4 regions of the Streptomyces sp. NPDC052396 genome follow, and region 1 is predicted to be linked to each of the others. Evidence: riboswitches for the same ligand, from Rfam matches in the RefSeq annotation. Region 1 holds a riboswitch; each other region holds the start of a gene.
What was found. Region 1 has a riboswitch for cobalamin ahead of ACIHFE_RS28115 (HoxN/HupN/NixA family nickel/cobalt transporter). Riboswitches for the same ligand answer to the same signal wherever they lie in the genome.
Positions count from the first base shown of each region.

Region 1 (4,193 bases):
ACTGCGCTGGCGTCCGACCATCCGGGCGCGTGGCTTGATTTCGCTCCCCGTCCGCTGGGATTCCGTCGAGCAGACGGGTTTTTGATGCATAACCCATCGTTGATGAGGTAGAACTGTGTTCGAGCCCGCCCGGTGTGCATCCCCCGTCGCACCGGGCGGGCCTTTCGTATCTCACCGGCCGCTGCCGACCGGCCGCTCTCACCAACTGCCGGGCGGGAACTTCAGCAGGGCCACCGCCGCCAGCATCTGGATGCTCACCGCCCCCACCGCCTTATGGGTGGGCAGGTGGTGCTGGCCGCGGATCAGCAGGGCGGCCAGGGCGTAGCCCAGGGCCGCCGTGGCGCAGGCGGCGGCGCGCACCGGTGGGGAGCCGGCCGGCAGCGCGGTGGCCAGTGCCAGCCGGGGCAGGTCGGTGGCCCAGAAGACCAGGACGAACAGGCTGGCGGTGGGGCCGAAGCGGCCGTTGCCGCCCAGGCGCCGGGCGATGGCGTGGGTGACCGCCCCCAGCAGCACACTGGCCAGCAGCATCACCCCGGAGCCAATGGCCATGGCCTCCAGGGCGAGCACCCGGTCGTTGTCCCACTGGACCCAGAAGGAGTCCTTGGCCAGCGTGCCCAGTGCGCCGCACACCAGGCTCAGAAAGGTGGCCACCCCCCAGACGCTCCGGTCCCGGGCCTCGTCGAGCACCTCGACGGGTCGGTACCAGAGCCCGAATATCAGCCGGTGCCAGTGCAATCGGCGCCGGGCGGCGGTGGTGGCGTGGGGGGTGGATGCGGTGGTCAAAGGCATGGTTGTGGTTTTATCACCGCTCTGTCCGGAGAGCCGAATGGCCCTTGACTACAAGCCAGTAGACGGAGTATTAGGCGGGGGCCGGTTCCACCGGTCCGGCGCCCGGGTCCGCGTCGCTCTCCGGCTCCCGGTCTGCGACGTCGGGCAGATACTCCTCACTGATCTCGCGCGGCCCGAAGGGCCAGATCTTCTCGTAACGGGCCCACAGCAGGAAGGCCACACAGCCGGCCGCGACCCAGGCCAGCGACCACTCGATGGGATGGCGGCCCGGTGAATCCTTGTCCGCATAGCCGTAGATGACCAGCCAGCCGGCCAACGCCACCAGGCTGGGCAGCGGATAGAGCCACATCCGGTAAGGGCGGCGGAGGGACGGCTGCCGGCGCCTGAGCACCGTGACGGCGGCGACCTGGCCGAGGGCCTGCACCAACACCACGACGGTGGTGAGCAGTTGGATCAGGGTCGCCAGATCTGTGTGCCGGCCGACCAGGAAGCCCACGATGCCGATCGCCCCCATGGCCAGCAGGCTCAGCCAGGGGAAGCGGTGACGCGGATGCAGCGAGCCGAAGGGGCGGAAGAAGACCTTCTCCCGCGCCGCGTCATAGGGGATCCGGGAGGCGCCCAGCAGCCCGGTGAAGATCGAGGCCACCGCCGTGATCAGCACCAGCACGGTGGCCACGTCCGCCGCCTTCTTGCCCCAGGTCTTCTCCAGCACCGCCGAAGCCACCGATGAGGAGGCGCTGTTGTGGGGATCCAGCATGTCCTGCCAGTCGACCACGCCCAGGGTGCCGATCTGCAACAGCAGATAGATGGCCATGATGCCGACGATCGAGTAGATGATGGAGCGCGGCAGCACCCGCCCCGGGTCCTTGATCTCGGCGCCCATATAGGCGGTGGTCCAGTAACCGCCGTAGTCATAGATGCCGATGGTGAGCCCGGCCGCGAAACCGATCCAGAAGTGATTGGTCGTCAACTCAAAGGCATGCGCGGGGTAGGTGAAGGCACGGTGTGGGCTGAAGTGGGTGAAGGCGGCGAGGATGACCATCACCACCGAGGCGATCATCACGCACCACAGCAGCACGCTGATCCGGGCATGGTGTTCCACCCGGCCCCATAGCAGCGCCACCACCAGCACAATCAGCCCGATGCCGGTGAGATCGCCCTGAGTCTGCGTCATATCCGGCCAGAGATAGGCGAGATACTGGACAAAGCCGATGACTCCGGTGGACATGGCGAGCGGGATGTAGAGCATCGCCGTCCAGACGAACAGGAAGGGCATCAGCTTTCCGGTGCGGTACTGGAAGGCCTGCCGCAGATAGACATAACTGCCGCCGGCCCCGGGCAGTGAGGCGCCCAACTCGGCCCAGACCAGCCCGTCGGCGAGCGCGAGCACCGCGCCCGCGACAAAGCCGATGACGGCGTGCGGACCGCCGAAGGCGGCGACCATCAGGGGGATGGTGACGAAGGGGCCGATGCCGCACATCTGGGCCATGTTGATGGCGGTGGCCTGGAACAGGCCGATCCGCCGGACGAATCCCGGGTTCCCGGTGGGCCCGGTATCTGGGTCTGCCATGGAGTCAACCTCTCCTCGTGGTCTGCTGCACTCGCACTCGTAGCACCGGCCCGCCTGACGCGTCCATCACATGGACAGGGTTGAGCAGCATGGATGTCCCGGCTCCGCCCGAACAGCGCACGGGAGTTCGTCCGAGGGGTGCGGGAGACTCTGGCGGGGTTGATGGGTGCGCGTCAAGGCATGACCATCACCACTTCTCGGCCACATGGCCGCCTGGGGGAGCTAGGGTGGTGCGGCCGTGGTGCTCGGGAAGACCGGTGACGGACCTTGGGTCCGGAGTCCGGAGCGGCCCTCGCCACTGTGATCGGGGAGTTACCGTCCCCTTCCGTGCGCGCCCTTGCGGCGGGTACGGAGCCACTGGCAGCAGCCGGCTGCCGGGAAGGCTGGGACGGGCGCGGGAAAACCCGTAAGCCAGGAGACCGGCCACGGCATCTCAGAATCGATCCACGAGGTGCTGGAGCGTGAACGGCAGATGAGCCTGCCCCCTACTGATACCACCGGCGTCGCGCCGGTCACTTCCTTCCGCTGGCGCCGCCAGGACACCGTGCGCACCGCCGGTCTGCTGGCCGTCATAGCCGCCCTGCACATCGTCGCGTTCGGCGTGCTCTTCCTGCTGATCGTGCCCAACCACTACAAGGTGGGCAGCGAGGTCTACGGCATCGGCCTCGGCGTCACCGCCTACACCCTGGGCATGCGGCATGCCTTCGACGCCGACCACATAGCCGCCATCGACAACACCACCCGCAAGCTGATGGCCGACGGCAAACGGCCGGTCTCGGTGGGCTTCTGGTTCGCCCTGGGCCACTCCTCCGTGGTGGTGGTGATGGCGGCCCTGGTCTCCGGCGGCACACATCTGGCCGGGACCCTGATGAACGAGGAGTCCACCACCCACCAGACCCTGGGTGTGGTGGGCACCACCGTCTCCGGCGGCTTCCTCTACCTGATCGCCGCGCTCAACCTGGTGGCGCTCGCCGGGATCCTGCGCATCTTCCGCACCATGCGCGAGGGCCGCTTCAACGAGGCCGAACTGGAAGAGCAGTTGGACTCCCGGGGCTTTATGAACCGCATCCTGGGCCGCCTCACCCGCTCCATCTCCCGCCCGGGCCAGATGTTTCCGCTGGGCTTCCTGTTCGGGCTGGGCTTTGACACCGCCACCGAGGTCACCCTGATGGTGATGGCGGGCAGCGGGGCCGCCGCGGGGCTGCCCTGGTACGCCATCCTCTGCCTGCCGCTGCTGTTCGCCGCCGGGATGAGCCTGTTCGACACGCTCGACGGGACCTTTATGAACTTCGCCTACCAGTGGGCGTTCTCCAACCCGGTGCGCAAGGTCTACTACAACCTCACCATCACCGGCCTGTCCATCGCGGTCGCCTTCCTGATCGGCACCATCGAGCTGGTCGGCGTGCTGCATGAGAAGCTCGGGCTGAACGACGGGCTCACCGGCTGGGTCGCCGGGCTCAACCTGGACAATGTGGGCTTTGTCATCGTCGGCCTGTTTGTGGTGGTCTGGGCCGCCGCCCTGGCCTTCTGGCGCTTCGGACGGGTCGAGCAGCGCTGGGCGGCGCGGACGGCCGAGGCGTCGCCGGAGGGCTGACCGGGCCGAGCGCGGGCCGCCGGGGGCGGACCGTCCGGATGGCCGAGTTCCGCAGGCGGATCCCGCCCCGGCGGCGGTCCACTGAAGGGAAGCGACCCACTTCCCGGAAGGACGCTGCCGTGGGCAAGCCCGAGGACAAGCGCAAGAAGCTCTCCGACAACGCCAGGTTCTTCCTGACCGGCATGACCAGGGCGGAACAGGAGAAGGCGCTGCGCGAGAAGACACCGGAGGAACTGGACA
Region 1 is NZ_JBIUAW010000012.1:183,380-187,572, reverse strand. Features, by position in the region: gene ACIHFE_RS28130 (cytochrome P450) at 1-85, shown strand, start outside; gene ACIHFE_RS28125 (YIP1 family protein) at 199-789, opposite strand; gene ACIHFE_RS28120 (APC family permease) at 860-2,359, opposite strand; cobalamin riboswitch at 2,582-2,802, shown strand; gene ACIHFE_RS28115 (HoxN/HupN/NixA family nickel/cobalt transporter) at 2,832-3,953, shown strand; gene ACIHFE_RS28110 (hypothetical protein) at 4,073-4,193, shown strand, end outside.

Region 2 (4,193 bases), on a different contig from region 1:
CCAGCTGACCGGACCGCCGACCGGAGACGACCCGGCGACCGTCGAGTTCGCCTTCCCCGCGCCCGGCGCGGCGCGGGTGCTGCTGGCCTACGGCCGGGACGTGGAAGTGATCGCCCCGCCCGAGGTCCGCGAGGAACTGGCCCGGGCGGCGGCGGAGGCGGCGGCGCTGTACGGGGCGTGAGGCCGGTTACGGCGCCGATGTGGCTCGGTGGCCCGCATGGCCTGACAGGTCTGGACAACGAAGAAGGCCCAGGTCGCAGACCTGGGCCTCCGAAGGGCACGGATGGGGCACGAAAGGGGCCCGGCGTGCCGTGACCGGGCGCAGCGGTCCTGCGGTCCTTACAGCTTGGTCATCTTGGTGTACGGGCTCAGGATTCGCATTTGCGCCGAGCCGAAGTCCACGAGCGCAGCGATTCCGTCCTCGATGCCGATTATGCGGCCGAGGCCGTACATGTCGTGTGTGACCTGGTCGCCCACGGCGAAGTGCTTGGGAGCCGGTGTGACCGGGGCCTTGAAGGGGCTGGTGGGCAAATGGCGCTTCGGTGCAGCAGGCTTTGTCATTGACCCCAGTATGCGCCCTGCGAACTGCGCTGGTGGCTGACTCTCAGGGCAGGAGTGGTTGATTGCCGGATTTTGCTCCGGCAGGCGCTGATCCTGTCGGCCGGCCGGCAGACGGGCGGGATACGGGCGGTTCGGCCTCGTTGGAGGCCGAACCACCCGTACTCTTCGTGGTGTCTACGGCGTCATATAGCGGGCGCCAAACACTGGAGGCAATACCTCGTGCTGATTGCTCAGCGTCCGTCCCTGACCGAAGAGGTCGTGGACGAGTTCCGGTCCCGGTTTGTGATCGAGCCGCTGGAGCCGGGCTTCGGTTACACCCTCGGCAACTCCCTGCGCCGTACGCTCCTCTCCTCGATCCCGGGTGCGGCGGTCACGTCCATCCGCATCGACGGTGTCCTGCACGAGCTCACCACCGTGCCGGGCGTCAAGGAGGACGTCACCGACCTCATCCTGAACATCAAGCAGCTGGTCGTCTCCTCGGAGCACGACGAGCCGGTCGTGATGTACCTGCGCAAGCAGGGCCCGGGTCTGGTCACCGCCGCTGACATCGCCCCGCCGGCCGGTGTCGAGGTGCACAACCCCGACCTGGTGCTGGCGACCCTGAACGCCAAGGGCAAGCTGGAGATGGAGCTGACCGTCGAGCGCGGTCGCGGCTATGTCTCCGCCGTCCAGAACAAGCAGGTGGGCCAGGAGATCGGCCGTATTCCGGTCGACTCCATCTACTCGCCGGTCCTCAAGGTGACCTACAAGGTCGAGGCGACCCGTGTCGAGCAGCGCACCGACTTCGACAAGCTGATCGTCGACGTCGAGACCAAGCAGGCCATGCGCCCGCGCGATGCCATGGCGTCCGCCGGTAAGACCCTGGTCGAGCTGTTCGGTCTCGCTCGCGAGCTCAACATCGACGCCGAGGGCATCGACATGGGCCCGTCCCCGACGGACGCCGCCCTGGCCGCCGACCTGGCGCTGCCGATCGAGGAGCTGGAGCTCACGGTCCGCTCCTACAACTGCCTCAAGCGTGAGGGCGTCCACTCGGTGGGTGAGCTCCTGGCGCGCTCCGAGGCCGACCTCCTGGACATCCGCAACTTCGGTGCGAAGTCGATCGACGAGGTCAAGGCGAAGCTGGCCGGCATGGACCTGGCGCTCAAGGACAGCCCGCCCGGATTCGACCCGACCGCTGCCGCTGCCGCTGCCTACGACGCGGACGATCACGCGAGCACGGATTTCATGGAAACCGAGCAGTACTGAGGAAGATCCATCGTGTATTTGTGCGGCGGGGAGGAACTGCCGCGTACAGCAGCGTCTTGCCTGCCCCCTCGCTGCGGAGGCTCCGCGCAGACTCCCGGCCACGCTGGCACGGCAATTCCTCGCGATGCTCTGCACTGAGGTGCCGGAATACGGCTCGCAAAGGCACGGCAGAATCCAGGCGGGGAAGCAGCAGGTCGAGAAGCTGATCGCGCAACATGCCCGGTCTGAGGCCGGCCTGGCTGCGGACCTCTGGTGCGGATCCGGTGCACGACGCCTATCCCCAGGCTGACCACCTGGGGGTTTGTTGTGGAGCGGGCGGCGGCATGGCTATCGGCCTCCGCTGGGGAGGGTGACGGTGAAGGCGGCGCCCTGGGCTGTGCCGGCAGTTCGATGTCGCCGCCCGCGGCTCGTGCGAGGCGGCGGGCGAGGGCGAGGCCGAGCCCCGCGCCGTCGTGGGTACCTGTTCACGGTCACCGATATCGTCGACGGCGCAGACCGTGCGGTCGTCAACGGCGCGGTGATGCACGCTCTCGGCGCGAATCGGATGCATACGCCCCCTCTCTGCGCCTTCTCATGCGCTGGCGACACCTGCCGAGCTACGGAGGCTTGTCGCCAAAGTGGCGGGAACTCTACGGTGTCCTCGCCGTGGTGTTCGGGAAGACCGGTGCGAAACCGGAGCGGCCCTCGCCACTGTGATCGGGAAGTTGCCGCACTGCCCCCGCTCCCGCCTGTGGCGGGGAAGCCACGGGACTCAGGTCCTGGAAGGCCAGGTGCGGCGGCGTTCGACCCGTCAGCCAGGAGACCGGCCACGGCACCGCATGATGACCCATCCACGAGGTGCTGGAGAGGCTGCCCTGACATGACTATGCCCGCGAACTCCTCCGCGACGGCGGCTCCCGATGCCGCCGTCGCGATCCCGGCGACGCCGGTGATCCGCTGGGAGCGCAAGGACTGGATACGCACCGGTGGCCTGCTGGCGGTGATCGCCGCCATGCATGTCGTCGCCTTCGCGATCCTGGTGGTGATGGTCGCCCCGCACCACTACACCGTCGGCAAACAGGCATTTGGCCTGGGCCTGGGCGTGACCGCGTACACGCTGGGCATGCGGCATGCCTTCGACGCCGATCACATCGCCGCGATCGACAACACGACCCGCAAGCTGATGGCCGACGGCAAGCGCCCCATCTCGGTCGGGTTCTGGTTCGCCCTCGGCCACTCCAGCATCGTCCTCGCCCTCGCCGCACTGATCGCCACCGGCGCCCGGGTGGTCGGGACCCTCACCAACGACACCTCCAGCACCCACCAGACGCTCGGCATCGTCAGTACCTCCGTCTCCGGTGGCTTCCTCTACCTCATCGCGGCGCTCAACCTCGTCTCGCTGGGCGGGATCCACCGGGTCTTCAAGGCCATGCGGGCCGGGGAGTTCGACGAAAGGGAACTCGAGAAGCATCTGGACAATCGCGGTTTCCTCAACCGGATCCTGGGGCGGCTGACCAAGTCCATCACCCGGCCCGGACAGATGTACCCGGTCGGTCTCCTCTTCGGCATCGGCTTCGACACCGCCACCGAGGTCACGCTGATGGTCATGGCCGGTTCCGGAGCCGCCGCCGGCCTGCCCTGGTACGCGATTCTGTGCCTGCCGCTGCTGTTCGCCGCCGGGATGAGTCTCTTCGACACCCTCGACGGCACCTTTATGAACTTCGCCTACCACTGGGCGTTCTCCAACCCGGTGCGCAAGGTCTACTACAACCTCACCGTCACCGGACTCTCCATCGCCGTCGCCTTCTTCATCGGCACCATCGAACTCATCGGTGTCCTCCATGAACAGCTGAGCCTCGACGATCCCGTCACCGGGTGGATCTCCGGCATCGACCTCAACAACGTCGGGTTTGTCATCGTGGGCCTGTTTGTCGCGGTGTGGGCCTGCGCCCTGCTCTACTGGCGCGTCGCCAAGGTCGAGAACCGGTGGAAGGCGTCGGGGACCGACGGTCGGTGAGCGTCGACGGCGGATCTTCCCGATCGCGTGGGGAGCGGGGCGAGGGGGCCGAGTCCGGCCCCTCGCCCCGCGGGTCAGCCGGCGGCCGTGCGTCGGTCAGCGCGTAGTGCGCGGCGCCGTACGGCCTGGAGATGGCGCCGGTGTTCCTCGGCGGTGACCGGTCGCAGCTCGGGTACGGGCCGGGGGGCTCCGTGCTCGTCGATGGCGACGAATGTGAGCCGGGCGGTGGCCACTTCGGCGGTGGGCCCGGAGGCGTTCCACCGCTCGGCGGTCGCGCGCACGCCGACGTCCATGGAGGTGCGTCCCGCGTATTCGACGCTTGCGTGGACGCTCAGCAGGTCGCCCGCGTGGACGGGGGTGAGGAAGGTCATCCGGTCCACGGAGACGGTCA
Region 2 is NZ_JBIUAW010000005.1:429,328-433,520, forward strand. Features, by position in the region: gene ACIHFE_RS15950 (helix-turn-helix transcriptional regulator) at 1-181, shown strand, start outside; gene ACIHFE_RS15955 (hypothetical protein) at 340-561, opposite strand; gene ACIHFE_RS15960 (DNA-directed RNA polymerase subunit alpha) at 781-1,806, shown strand; cobalamin riboswitch at 2,436-2,632, shown strand; gene ACIHFE_RS15965 (HoxN/HupN/NixA family nickel/cobalt transporter) at 2,666-3,802, shown strand; gene ACIHFE_RS15970 (acyl-CoA thioesterase) at 3,877-4,193, opposite strand, start outside.
Region 2: another riboswitch for cobalamin. It lies ahead of ACIHFE_RS15965 (HoxN/HupN/NixA family nickel/cobalt transporter); the one in region 1 lies ahead of ACIHFE_RS28115 (HoxN/HupN/NixA family nickel/cobalt transporter).

Region 3 (4,193 bases), on a different contig from region 1:
TCGTCGCGGACGAAGGACCAGGCGAGCATGGTGACAGGCCCGGTGAGCATGCCCTTGACCGGGCGGTCGGTGAGCGACTGGGCGTAGCGGGTCCAGCGGACCGTCATCGGCTCGGGGCGGGAGATGTCGCCGGCCAGGATCGGCGGGCGGACGTAGCGGGTGCCGTAGGACTGGACCCAGCCGTGCTGGGTGGCGAGGTAGCCGGTGAGCTGTTCGGCGAAGTACTGGACCATGTCGTTGCGTTCGGGTTCGCCGTGCACCAGGACGTCGACTCCGGCCTTCTCCTGGAAGGCGATCACCTCGCGGATCTCGGCCTCGATGCGTGCCTCGTACGCCGCGGTGTCGATACGGCCCGCGCGCAAGTCGGCGCGGGCGGTGCGCAGTTCGCCGGTCTGCGGGAACGAGCCGATGGTCGTGGTGGGCAGCAACGGCAGGCGCAGATGCGCGCGTTGGGCGACGGCCCGCTCCGGGTAGGGCTGGGAACGGTGGCCGTCGGCGGCGGTGACGGCGGCGGTGCGGGCGCGGACGGCAGGGTCGTGGGTGATCGGCGATTGGACGCGGGAAGCGAGGTCGGCCCGGTTGGCGGCGAGCTCCGCCGCGATGGCCGTGGTTCCCTCGGTCAGACCGCGGGCCAGGGTGACGATCTCGGCGGTCTTCTGCCGGGCGAAGGCGAGCCAGCGGGCGACCTGCCGGTCGATACCGCGCTCGGCCGCCGTGTCCAGGGGGACGTGGAGCAGGGAGCAGGAGGCGGAGACGTCCACCCGGTCGGCGAGGCCGAGGAGCGTGGCCAGGGTGGACAGCGACTTCTCCAGGTCGTTGATCCACACATTGCGGCCGTCCACGACGCCCGCGACGAGGCGCTTGCCGGGCAGGCCGCCGGCCGCCGCGAGGTCGTCGAGGTTGGCGGCGGCGGGCCCGGTGAAGTCCAGAGCCAGCCCTTCGACGGGCGCCTTGGCGAGTACCGGCAGGGCCTCACCGAGCCGGTCGAAGTACGAGGCGACCAGCAGCTTCGGCCGTTCGGTGAGCGCACCGAGGTCGCGATAGGCGCGGGCGGCGGCGTTCAGCTCGGCGGGGGTGCGGTCCTGGACGAGGGCGGGTTCGTCCAGCTGCACCCATCCCGCGCCGGCCGCCCGCAGGTCGGCGAGCACCTGTGCGTACACCGGCAGCAGCCGGTCCAGCAGGGTCAGCGGCTGGAAGTCCGCGGGGGCGCCGGGTGCGGGCTTGGCGAGCAGCAGATAGGTCACGGGCCCCACGAGCACGGGGCGCGCGGAGAGACCCAGTGCGGCCGCTTCCGTCAGTTCGGCGACCTGCTTGGCGGAGTCGGCGCTGAAGACCGTGCCGGGCCCGAGTTCGGGGACGAGGTAGTGGTAGTTGGTGTCGAACCACTTGGTCATCTCCAGTGGCGGCAGGTCCTCGGTGCCGCGCGCCATGGCGAAGTAGCCGTCCAGCGGGTCCGCCGCGACGGCGGCACGGTGGCGGTCGGGGATCGCGCCGACCATCACGGTGGTGTCCAGCACATGGTCGTAGTACGAGAAGTCGCCGGTCGGCACCTCGTCCACACCGGCCTCGGCGAGCTGCTGCCAGCTGGTGCTGCGCAGCACGGACGCGGTCCGGTGGAGTTCGGCGGCGCTGACGCGGCCCTTCCAGTAGCCCTCGATCGCCTTCTTCAGTTCCCGGTTCGGGCCCTGGCGGGGGTAGCCATACACGGTGGCGCGTACTGCCGCGGCTGCGGACTTGGCTGTCACAAGACTCTCCTTCGCGAGCTCTTGGCAAAACGACCCCGGGATGAGGCGAAGGCGCGAAGGATGGCAGACCGGGCGGACCACGCAGCCTGTGCCACCGCACACGCTCGTGCCCGCCTGATATATGCGCCGACCCGCCCTCGAGGTCACCGGGATCTCCGCGTACGCATGGGCGCACACGGGCAACGGGCAGGTCTTCGGACTCGCGGGCACGTCCGCCGGTCTCCCGGCGGGCACCTACTGGCCGTCGCTTCCCGGATCCGCGGCACGGATCCAGTGCGTATGACGGCGGTCGTTCCCACTCACCGCTGCGGGGCAGTCCCGGATTTCCACCGGGTTCCCTCTTACGACGCGCCCGCCTGGCGGACGGGGCGAACCTGTTGCCCCGCCAGATTAGGACGCGGGCCGTGCTTGCGGGTATCGCTGTTCCGGATTCCGGAAGGTGACCTGGGACACGGAAACCTCAGCTCTGGCCGCACCCGGGTCCCTCAGCCCCGGTCGTAGGGGTGGAACCCCCGGCCGGTCTTGCGGCCGAGCAGCCCGGCTTCGACCATCCGCAGCAGCAGCGGCGGCGGGGCGTACAGGGGTTCCTTGAACTCCTCGTACAGCGCCCGGGCGATGGAGGCCACGGTGTCCAAGCCGATCAGATCGGCGAGCCTGAGCGGTCCCATCGGATGGGCGCAGCCCAGCTCCATGCCCTGGTCCACGTCGGTGGCGGTGGCGAAGCCGGACTCCGCCATCCGGATGGCCGACAGCAGGTAGGGGATGAGGAGGGAGTTGACCACAAAGCCGGCCCGGTCCTTGGAGCGGATCGCGGTCTTGCCGAGCGTGTCGCGGGCGAATGCCTCTGCCGTGGCGGCTGCTTCGGTGCTGGTGTGCAGCGAGGTGACGATCTCCACCAGGGGCATGACCGGCACGGGGTTGAAGAAGTGCAGCCCGAGGACCCGGTCGGCCCGGCCGGTGGCCATACCCAGGCGCATCACGGGGATGGAGGAGGTGTTGGTGGCCAGGATGGCCCCCGGGTCCTCGACGATCTTGCTGAGGGCGGTGAAGATCTCCGTCTTGACCTCCGGGTTCTCCACGACGGCTTCGACGACCAGGTGCCGGTCGGCGAGATCTTCGAGGCTGGTGGTGAAGACGAGCCGGGCCAGAGCGTCTTCGGCGGTCGCCCGGTCCGTCTTGCCGCGGTGGACGGCGCGTTCCAGGGAGGTGGCGACCCGCTCGCGTGCGGCCCGGGCGGCGGCGGTGCCGGCCTCGCACACGACGGTGTCCAGTCCGGCGCGGGCACAGACCTCGGCGATGCCGGCGCCCATCCGGCCGCCGCCGACGACGCCCACGCGCTGGATGCCGGTGGTCATGACCGCTCGGACGCGGTCGGTCAGTGTGCTGTTGGGCATGCGGGGGCTCCTCGGTGGGAGCGGCGGGGCCGGGGCCCGGCCCCGCCGCGAACGGGTCGGCTAGTGAAACTGTTCTTCCTCGGTGGAGCCGGTCAGCGCCGTGGTCGAGGAGGCGGGGTTGACGGCGGTGGAGACCAGGTCGAAGTAGCCGGTACCGACCTCGCGTTGGTGCTTCACTGCGGTGAATCCGTGCCGCTGGGCGGCGAACTCGCGCTCCTGCAGGTCCACATAGGCGGTCATGCCGTGCTCGGCATAGCCGCGGGCGAGGTCGAACATGCCATGGTTGAGGGAGTGGAAGCCGGCCAGGGTGATGAACTGGAAGCGGTAGCCCATCGCGCCCAACTCCCGCTGGAACTTGGCGATCTGGTCATCGTCCAGCGCGGCCTTCCAGTTGAAGGACGGCGAGCAGTTGTAGGCCAGCATCTGGTCCGGATGCTCGGCGTGGATCGCCTCGGCGAACTCTCGCGCCTGGGCCAGGTCCGGGGTGCCGGTCTCCATCCACAGCAGGTCGGCGTACGGGGCGTAGGCGAGCCCGCGGGCGATGACCGGAGCCATGCCGTTGTGCACCCGGTAGAAGCCCTCCGCGGTGCGCTCGCCGGTGCAGAAGCGGGCGTCGCGCTCGTCGACGTCGCTGGTCAGCAGGTTCGCGGCAAGCGCGTCCGTACGGGCGACGATGACGGTCGGCACGCCGGCGATGTCCGCGGCGAGACGGGCCGCGTTGAGGGTGCGGATGTGCTGGGCGGTGGGGACGAGGACCTTGCCGCCGAGGTGACCGCACTTCTTCTCCGAGGCCAGCTGGTCCTCGTAGTGAACACCCGCCGCACCCGCCGCGATCATCGCCTTCGTCAGCTCGAAGGCGTTGAGCGGGCCGCCGAATCCCGCCTCCGCGTCGGCGACGATCGGGGCCAGCCAGTCGGTGCCGTCCCGGGAGCCCTCGGCGGTGGCGATCTGGTCGGCGCGCAGCAGCGCGTTGTTGATCCGACGCACCACCTGCGGCACCGAGTTGGCCGGGTACAGGCTCTGGTCGGGGTAGGTGTGTCCGGCCTGATTGGCG
Region 3 is NZ_JBIUAW010000005.1:434,293-438,485, forward strand. Features, by position in the region: gene metE (5-methyltetrahydropteroyltriglutamate--homocysteine S-methyltransferase) at 1-1,745, opposite strand, end outside; cobalamin riboswitch at 1,913-2,138, opposite strand; gene ACIHFE_RS15980 (3-hydroxybutyryl-CoA dehydrogenase) at 2,231-3,100, opposite strand; gene aceA (isocitrate lyase) at 3,200-4,193, opposite strand, start outside.
Region 3: another riboswitch for cobalamin. It lies ahead of metE (5-methyltetrahydropteroyltriglutamate--homocysteine S-methyltransferase); the one in region 1 lies ahead of ACIHFE_RS28115 (HoxN/HupN/NixA family nickel/cobalt transporter).

Region 4 (4,193 bases), on a different contig from region 1:
GGCGGTGCGGGTCGCGGACCAGGCCGGGTGCGCGCCGTGCCGCTCGGCGAGGTCGGCGGAGGCCTCGTACGCGGCCAGCATGATCCGCTCGGAGATCCGGGTGGACAGCTCCTTGGCCTCGGCGGAGTCGAAGGGCAGCCGCAGCCGGAAGAACACATCCTGAAGGCCCATCAGGCCCAGACCCACCGGCCGCCAGCGGGAGTTGGAGTTGCCGGCCTGCTCGGTCGGGTAGAAGTTGATGTCCACCACGCGGTCGAGGAAGGTCACGGCCGTGCGGACGGTGCGGTCCAGCTTCTCCCAGTCCATCTCGCCGTCGGCACCCAGGTGCGCGGCGAGGTTGACCGAGCCGAGGTTGCAGACGGCCGTCTCGCCGTCGTTCGTCACCTCGAGGATCTCGGTGCAGAGGTTGGAGGAGTGGACGACCTTGCCCGGCTCCGCCGTCTGGTTGGCGGTGCGGTTGGCGGCGTCCTTGAAGGTCATCCAGCCGTTGCCGGTCTGCGCCAGGGTGCGCATCATCCGGGCGTAGAGCACCCGGGCCGGGATGGTCTTGACGGCCTTGCCCGCGGCCTCGTAGGCGCGGTACGCGGCGTCGAACTCATCGCCGTAGAGGTCGACCAGGTCCGGGGTGTCCACCGGGGAGAACAGCGACCAGTCGGCGTCCGCCTCCACCCGGCGCATGAACTCGTCCGGGATCCAGTGCGCGATGTTGAGGTTGTGGGTGCGGCGGGCCTCCTCGCCCGTGTTGTCCCGCAGCTCCAGGAACTCCTCGATGTCCGCGTGCCAGGTCTCCAGGTAGACGCAGGCCGCGCCCTTGCGCCGGCCGCCCTGGTTGACGGCCGCCACCGAGGCGTCCAGGGTGCGCAGGAAGGGCACGATGCCATTGGAGTGGCCGTTGGTGCCCCGGATCAGCGAACCGCGGGAGCGGATGCGGGAGTAGGACAGGCCGATGCCGCCGGCGTGCTTCGACAGCCGGGCCACCTGGTGGTAGCGCTCGTAGATGGAGTCCAGCTCGTCCAGCGGGGAGTCCAGCAGGTAGCAGGAGGACATCTGCGGGTGCCGGGTGCCGGAGTTGAACAGGGTGGGGGAGGAGGGCAGGTAGGAGAGCGTGCTGGTGAGCCGGTAGAGCTCGGCCACGTCCGCCAGCGCCCGCTCCGAGTGGTCCTCGGCCAGGCCGCAGGCCACCCGCAGCAGGAAGTGCTGCGGGGTCTCGATCACCTGGCGGGTGATCGGGTGGCGCAGCAGGTAGCGGCTGTGCAGGGTGCGCAGGCCGAAGTAGCCGAAGCGGTCGTCGGCGCCATCCCCCAGCGCCGCGTCCACCAGGGCGTCCAAGCGCCCGGCGTGGGCGGTGACGAACGCGGCCGTCTCGTCGCCGATCAGGCCCTCGCGGTGGCCGACCGCGACCGAGGCGGTGAAGGAGACGGCGCCCTGGCCGGCGGCCTCCTCGCGGATGGCCAGGGTGAGCAGCCGGGCGGCCAGCTTGGAGTACTCGGGCTCCTCGGCGATCAGGCCGGCGGCGGCCTCGGTGGCCAGCGAGCGCAGCTCGGCCTCGTCGGAGCCGGGGTGCCGGCCGCGCAGGGCGGCCGCGGCGACCTTGCCGGGGTCCGTGGCGGGCAGATCGGCGGTCAGTTCGGTCAGGGTGCGCAGCAGCGCGGTCCCGGGACCGCCGGACGCCTCCGCTGAAACTGAGACCGGATCTGCGGGCGCGATGGTCACTGGGGCTCTCCCTCGCTCGGCTGGGGGCCGGGCGGGAGAGCGGCAAGGGCGCGTCAGGGCAGCCCTGAGCGCGTCAGGGCAGCACCACACCGCGTCCCTCGGCCCAACCCGCGAGGCCCGGACGTATTCCACGCCCAGGCCAAGCCGTACGGCTCGGTCATGGGCGTGCTGTCGGCAGGTCCTCGGACTGGTGGTGCGTCAAAAGAGCACACATACACCGTTGCGGGACAGTTCCGGATTTCCACCGGATTCCCCTGCGGCGACAGCGAAGACGAGCATACATCTAGTGCCGGGCGGCAAAGGCACCCCCACATGTAGTGCCGGGATCGTGATAGTGCGCCCAGGGCTGGGCCTGATTGCCGTGCTGGGGACACTCTGGAGGCCGGTATCGACGCGCCCTGATCGAGGCTTGTGTTCGCTTCTTGACGCATTGTGATTAATCTACGGAATGAGTAATTCCTGGCCCCGTCCGACCCTGCGAAGGACGCCCATGTGATGGCTCTCCGCTTCTCCCTGGCAAAGACCGTCTACGGTACTCGCCGGCGCGCTCTGCGCGCCCTCCTGCTGCTCGCCCTGGTGGCCCTGGCGGCCGGACTGGGCGGCCGGGGGGTCGGAGAAAGACTGGCGCCCGGGGGCTGGACGCCCGCCGGCGCCGAGTCCACCCGGGCCGATGCCCTGCTGGCCGACCGCTTCCACGCGGGGCAGCCCCAGTTGCTGTTGTTGGCGACCGCGAAGGGTTCCCTGGACGCCCCGGAGGCCGAGCGGGCCGGCCGCGAACTGACCGCCCGGCTCACCGCCGACCCGCATATCGCCTGGGTGCGCGGCTACTGGCCGCGGCACCCGGCCGAGTTGCGCGCCCGCGACGGGCACAGCGCCGTGGTGGCGGTGCGCTTCACCGGCGATGAACGCGCGGTGCGCGCGGCGAGCAAGGCGGTGACCGACCGGGAGACCGGGCCGGGCGGCGGCGCATTGCGCATCGCGGTGGCCGGGGAGTCCGCCCTGTACTCGGAGATGGAACGGCTCAGCACCCGGGGCGCCATGATCGCCGAGCTGATCGTGGCCCCGCTGGTGCTGCTGGTGCTGCTCTGGGTCTTCGGCAGCCTGGTGGCCGCCCTGCTGCCGGTGGCGGTGGGCGCCTTCGCGGTGCTCACCACCACCGCGCTGCTGCGGGCGCTCAGCGAGCTGATGACGGTGTCCATGTTTGTCCTTAATATCGCCACCGCGCTGGGATTCGGCCTCGCCGTCGACTACTGCCTGCTGATCGTCAGCCGCTTCACCGAGGAACTCGCCGGCGGAGCCGGGCCGGTGGCCGCCGCCGGCCGGGCCATGCGCACCGCCGGCCGGGCGGTGGCCTTCTCCGCCGTCACGGTGGCGGCCGCGCTGGGCGCGCTGACGGTCTTCCCGCTGCCGCTCACCCGCTCCCTGGCGCTGGGCGGCGCGGTGGTCGCCCTCTGCTCGGCCGCCGGGGCGTTCCTGGTGCTGCCCCCGCTGCTGGTGCTGCTGGGCCGGCAGGTCAACCGCTTCGACGCCTTCCGCCGCTGGCGGGGCCGCGGCGGCCGGCCGGTGGCCGAGGGCCGCTGGTACCGGCTGGCGCTATGGGTCACCCGGCGGCCTGTGCTGGTCGCCCTGGGCACCCTGCTGCTGCTCGGCCTGCTGGCCGCGCCGGGCGCCCAGGCGCGGTTCGGCATGTACGACGACCGCATTCTGCCCGCCTCCTCGCCGGTGGCCCGGGCGTCCCAGCGGCTGCGCGCCGGCTTCCCCGGCGGCGAGGACAACGCGGCCGGCGTGGTGCTGCCCGATGTGCATGTCCTGCCACCGGAAGCGGACCACTCCCCCCTGGCGCTGCGCTCCGCCCCGGAGGAACCCGCGGTGCACGCCTACGCCGCCCGGCTCTCCCGGCTGCCCGGGGTGCGGCAGGTGACCACCGCCACCGGCGTCTACCGCGACGGACGCCGCACCGAACCCGCCGGCCCCTGGGCGGCGTCCTTCACCGGCCCGGCCGGCACCTGGCTGAGCGTCCGGCCGGCCGGCGACTCCCCGCTGTCCCCCGAGGGCCGCCGGCTGACCGAGCGGCTCCGGGCCGAACCCGCCCCCGGCACGGCCCTGGTGGGCGGCCCCGGCGCCCGGCTGACCGACACCGAGGACGCCCTGACCGGGCCGATGCCGCTGGCGGTGCTGCTCACCGTGGCCGCCACCCTGGTGCTGCTGTTCGCCTACACCCGCAGTGTGCTGGTGCCGGTGAAGGCCGTCCTGCTGAACGCGCTCAGCCTGGCCGCCACCTTCGGCATCATCGTCGCCGTCTTCCAGCAGGGCCGGCTGGAGGTGCTGATCGGACCGCTGCGCGGCCCCGCCACCACCGATGTGGTCATCCCGGCGGTGATGTTCTGCACCGCCTTCGGCCTGTCCATGGACTACGAGGTCTTCCTGCTCTCCCGGATCCTGGAGGAACACCGCCGGGGAACCCCCACCCGGCTCGCCGT
Region 4 is NZ_JBIUAW010000002.1:195,026-199,218, forward strand. Features, by position in the region: gene ACIHFE_RS05940 (ribonucleoside-diphosphate reductase subunit alpha) at 1-1,713, opposite strand, end outside; cobalamin riboswitch at 1,869-2,009, opposite strand; gene ACIHFE_RS05945 (MMPL family transporter) at 2,209-4,193, shown strand, end outside.
Region 4: another riboswitch for cobalamin. It lies ahead of ACIHFE_RS05940 (ribonucleoside-diphosphate reductase subunit alpha); the one in region 1 lies ahead of ACIHFE_RS28115 (HoxN/HupN/NixA family nickel/cobalt transporter).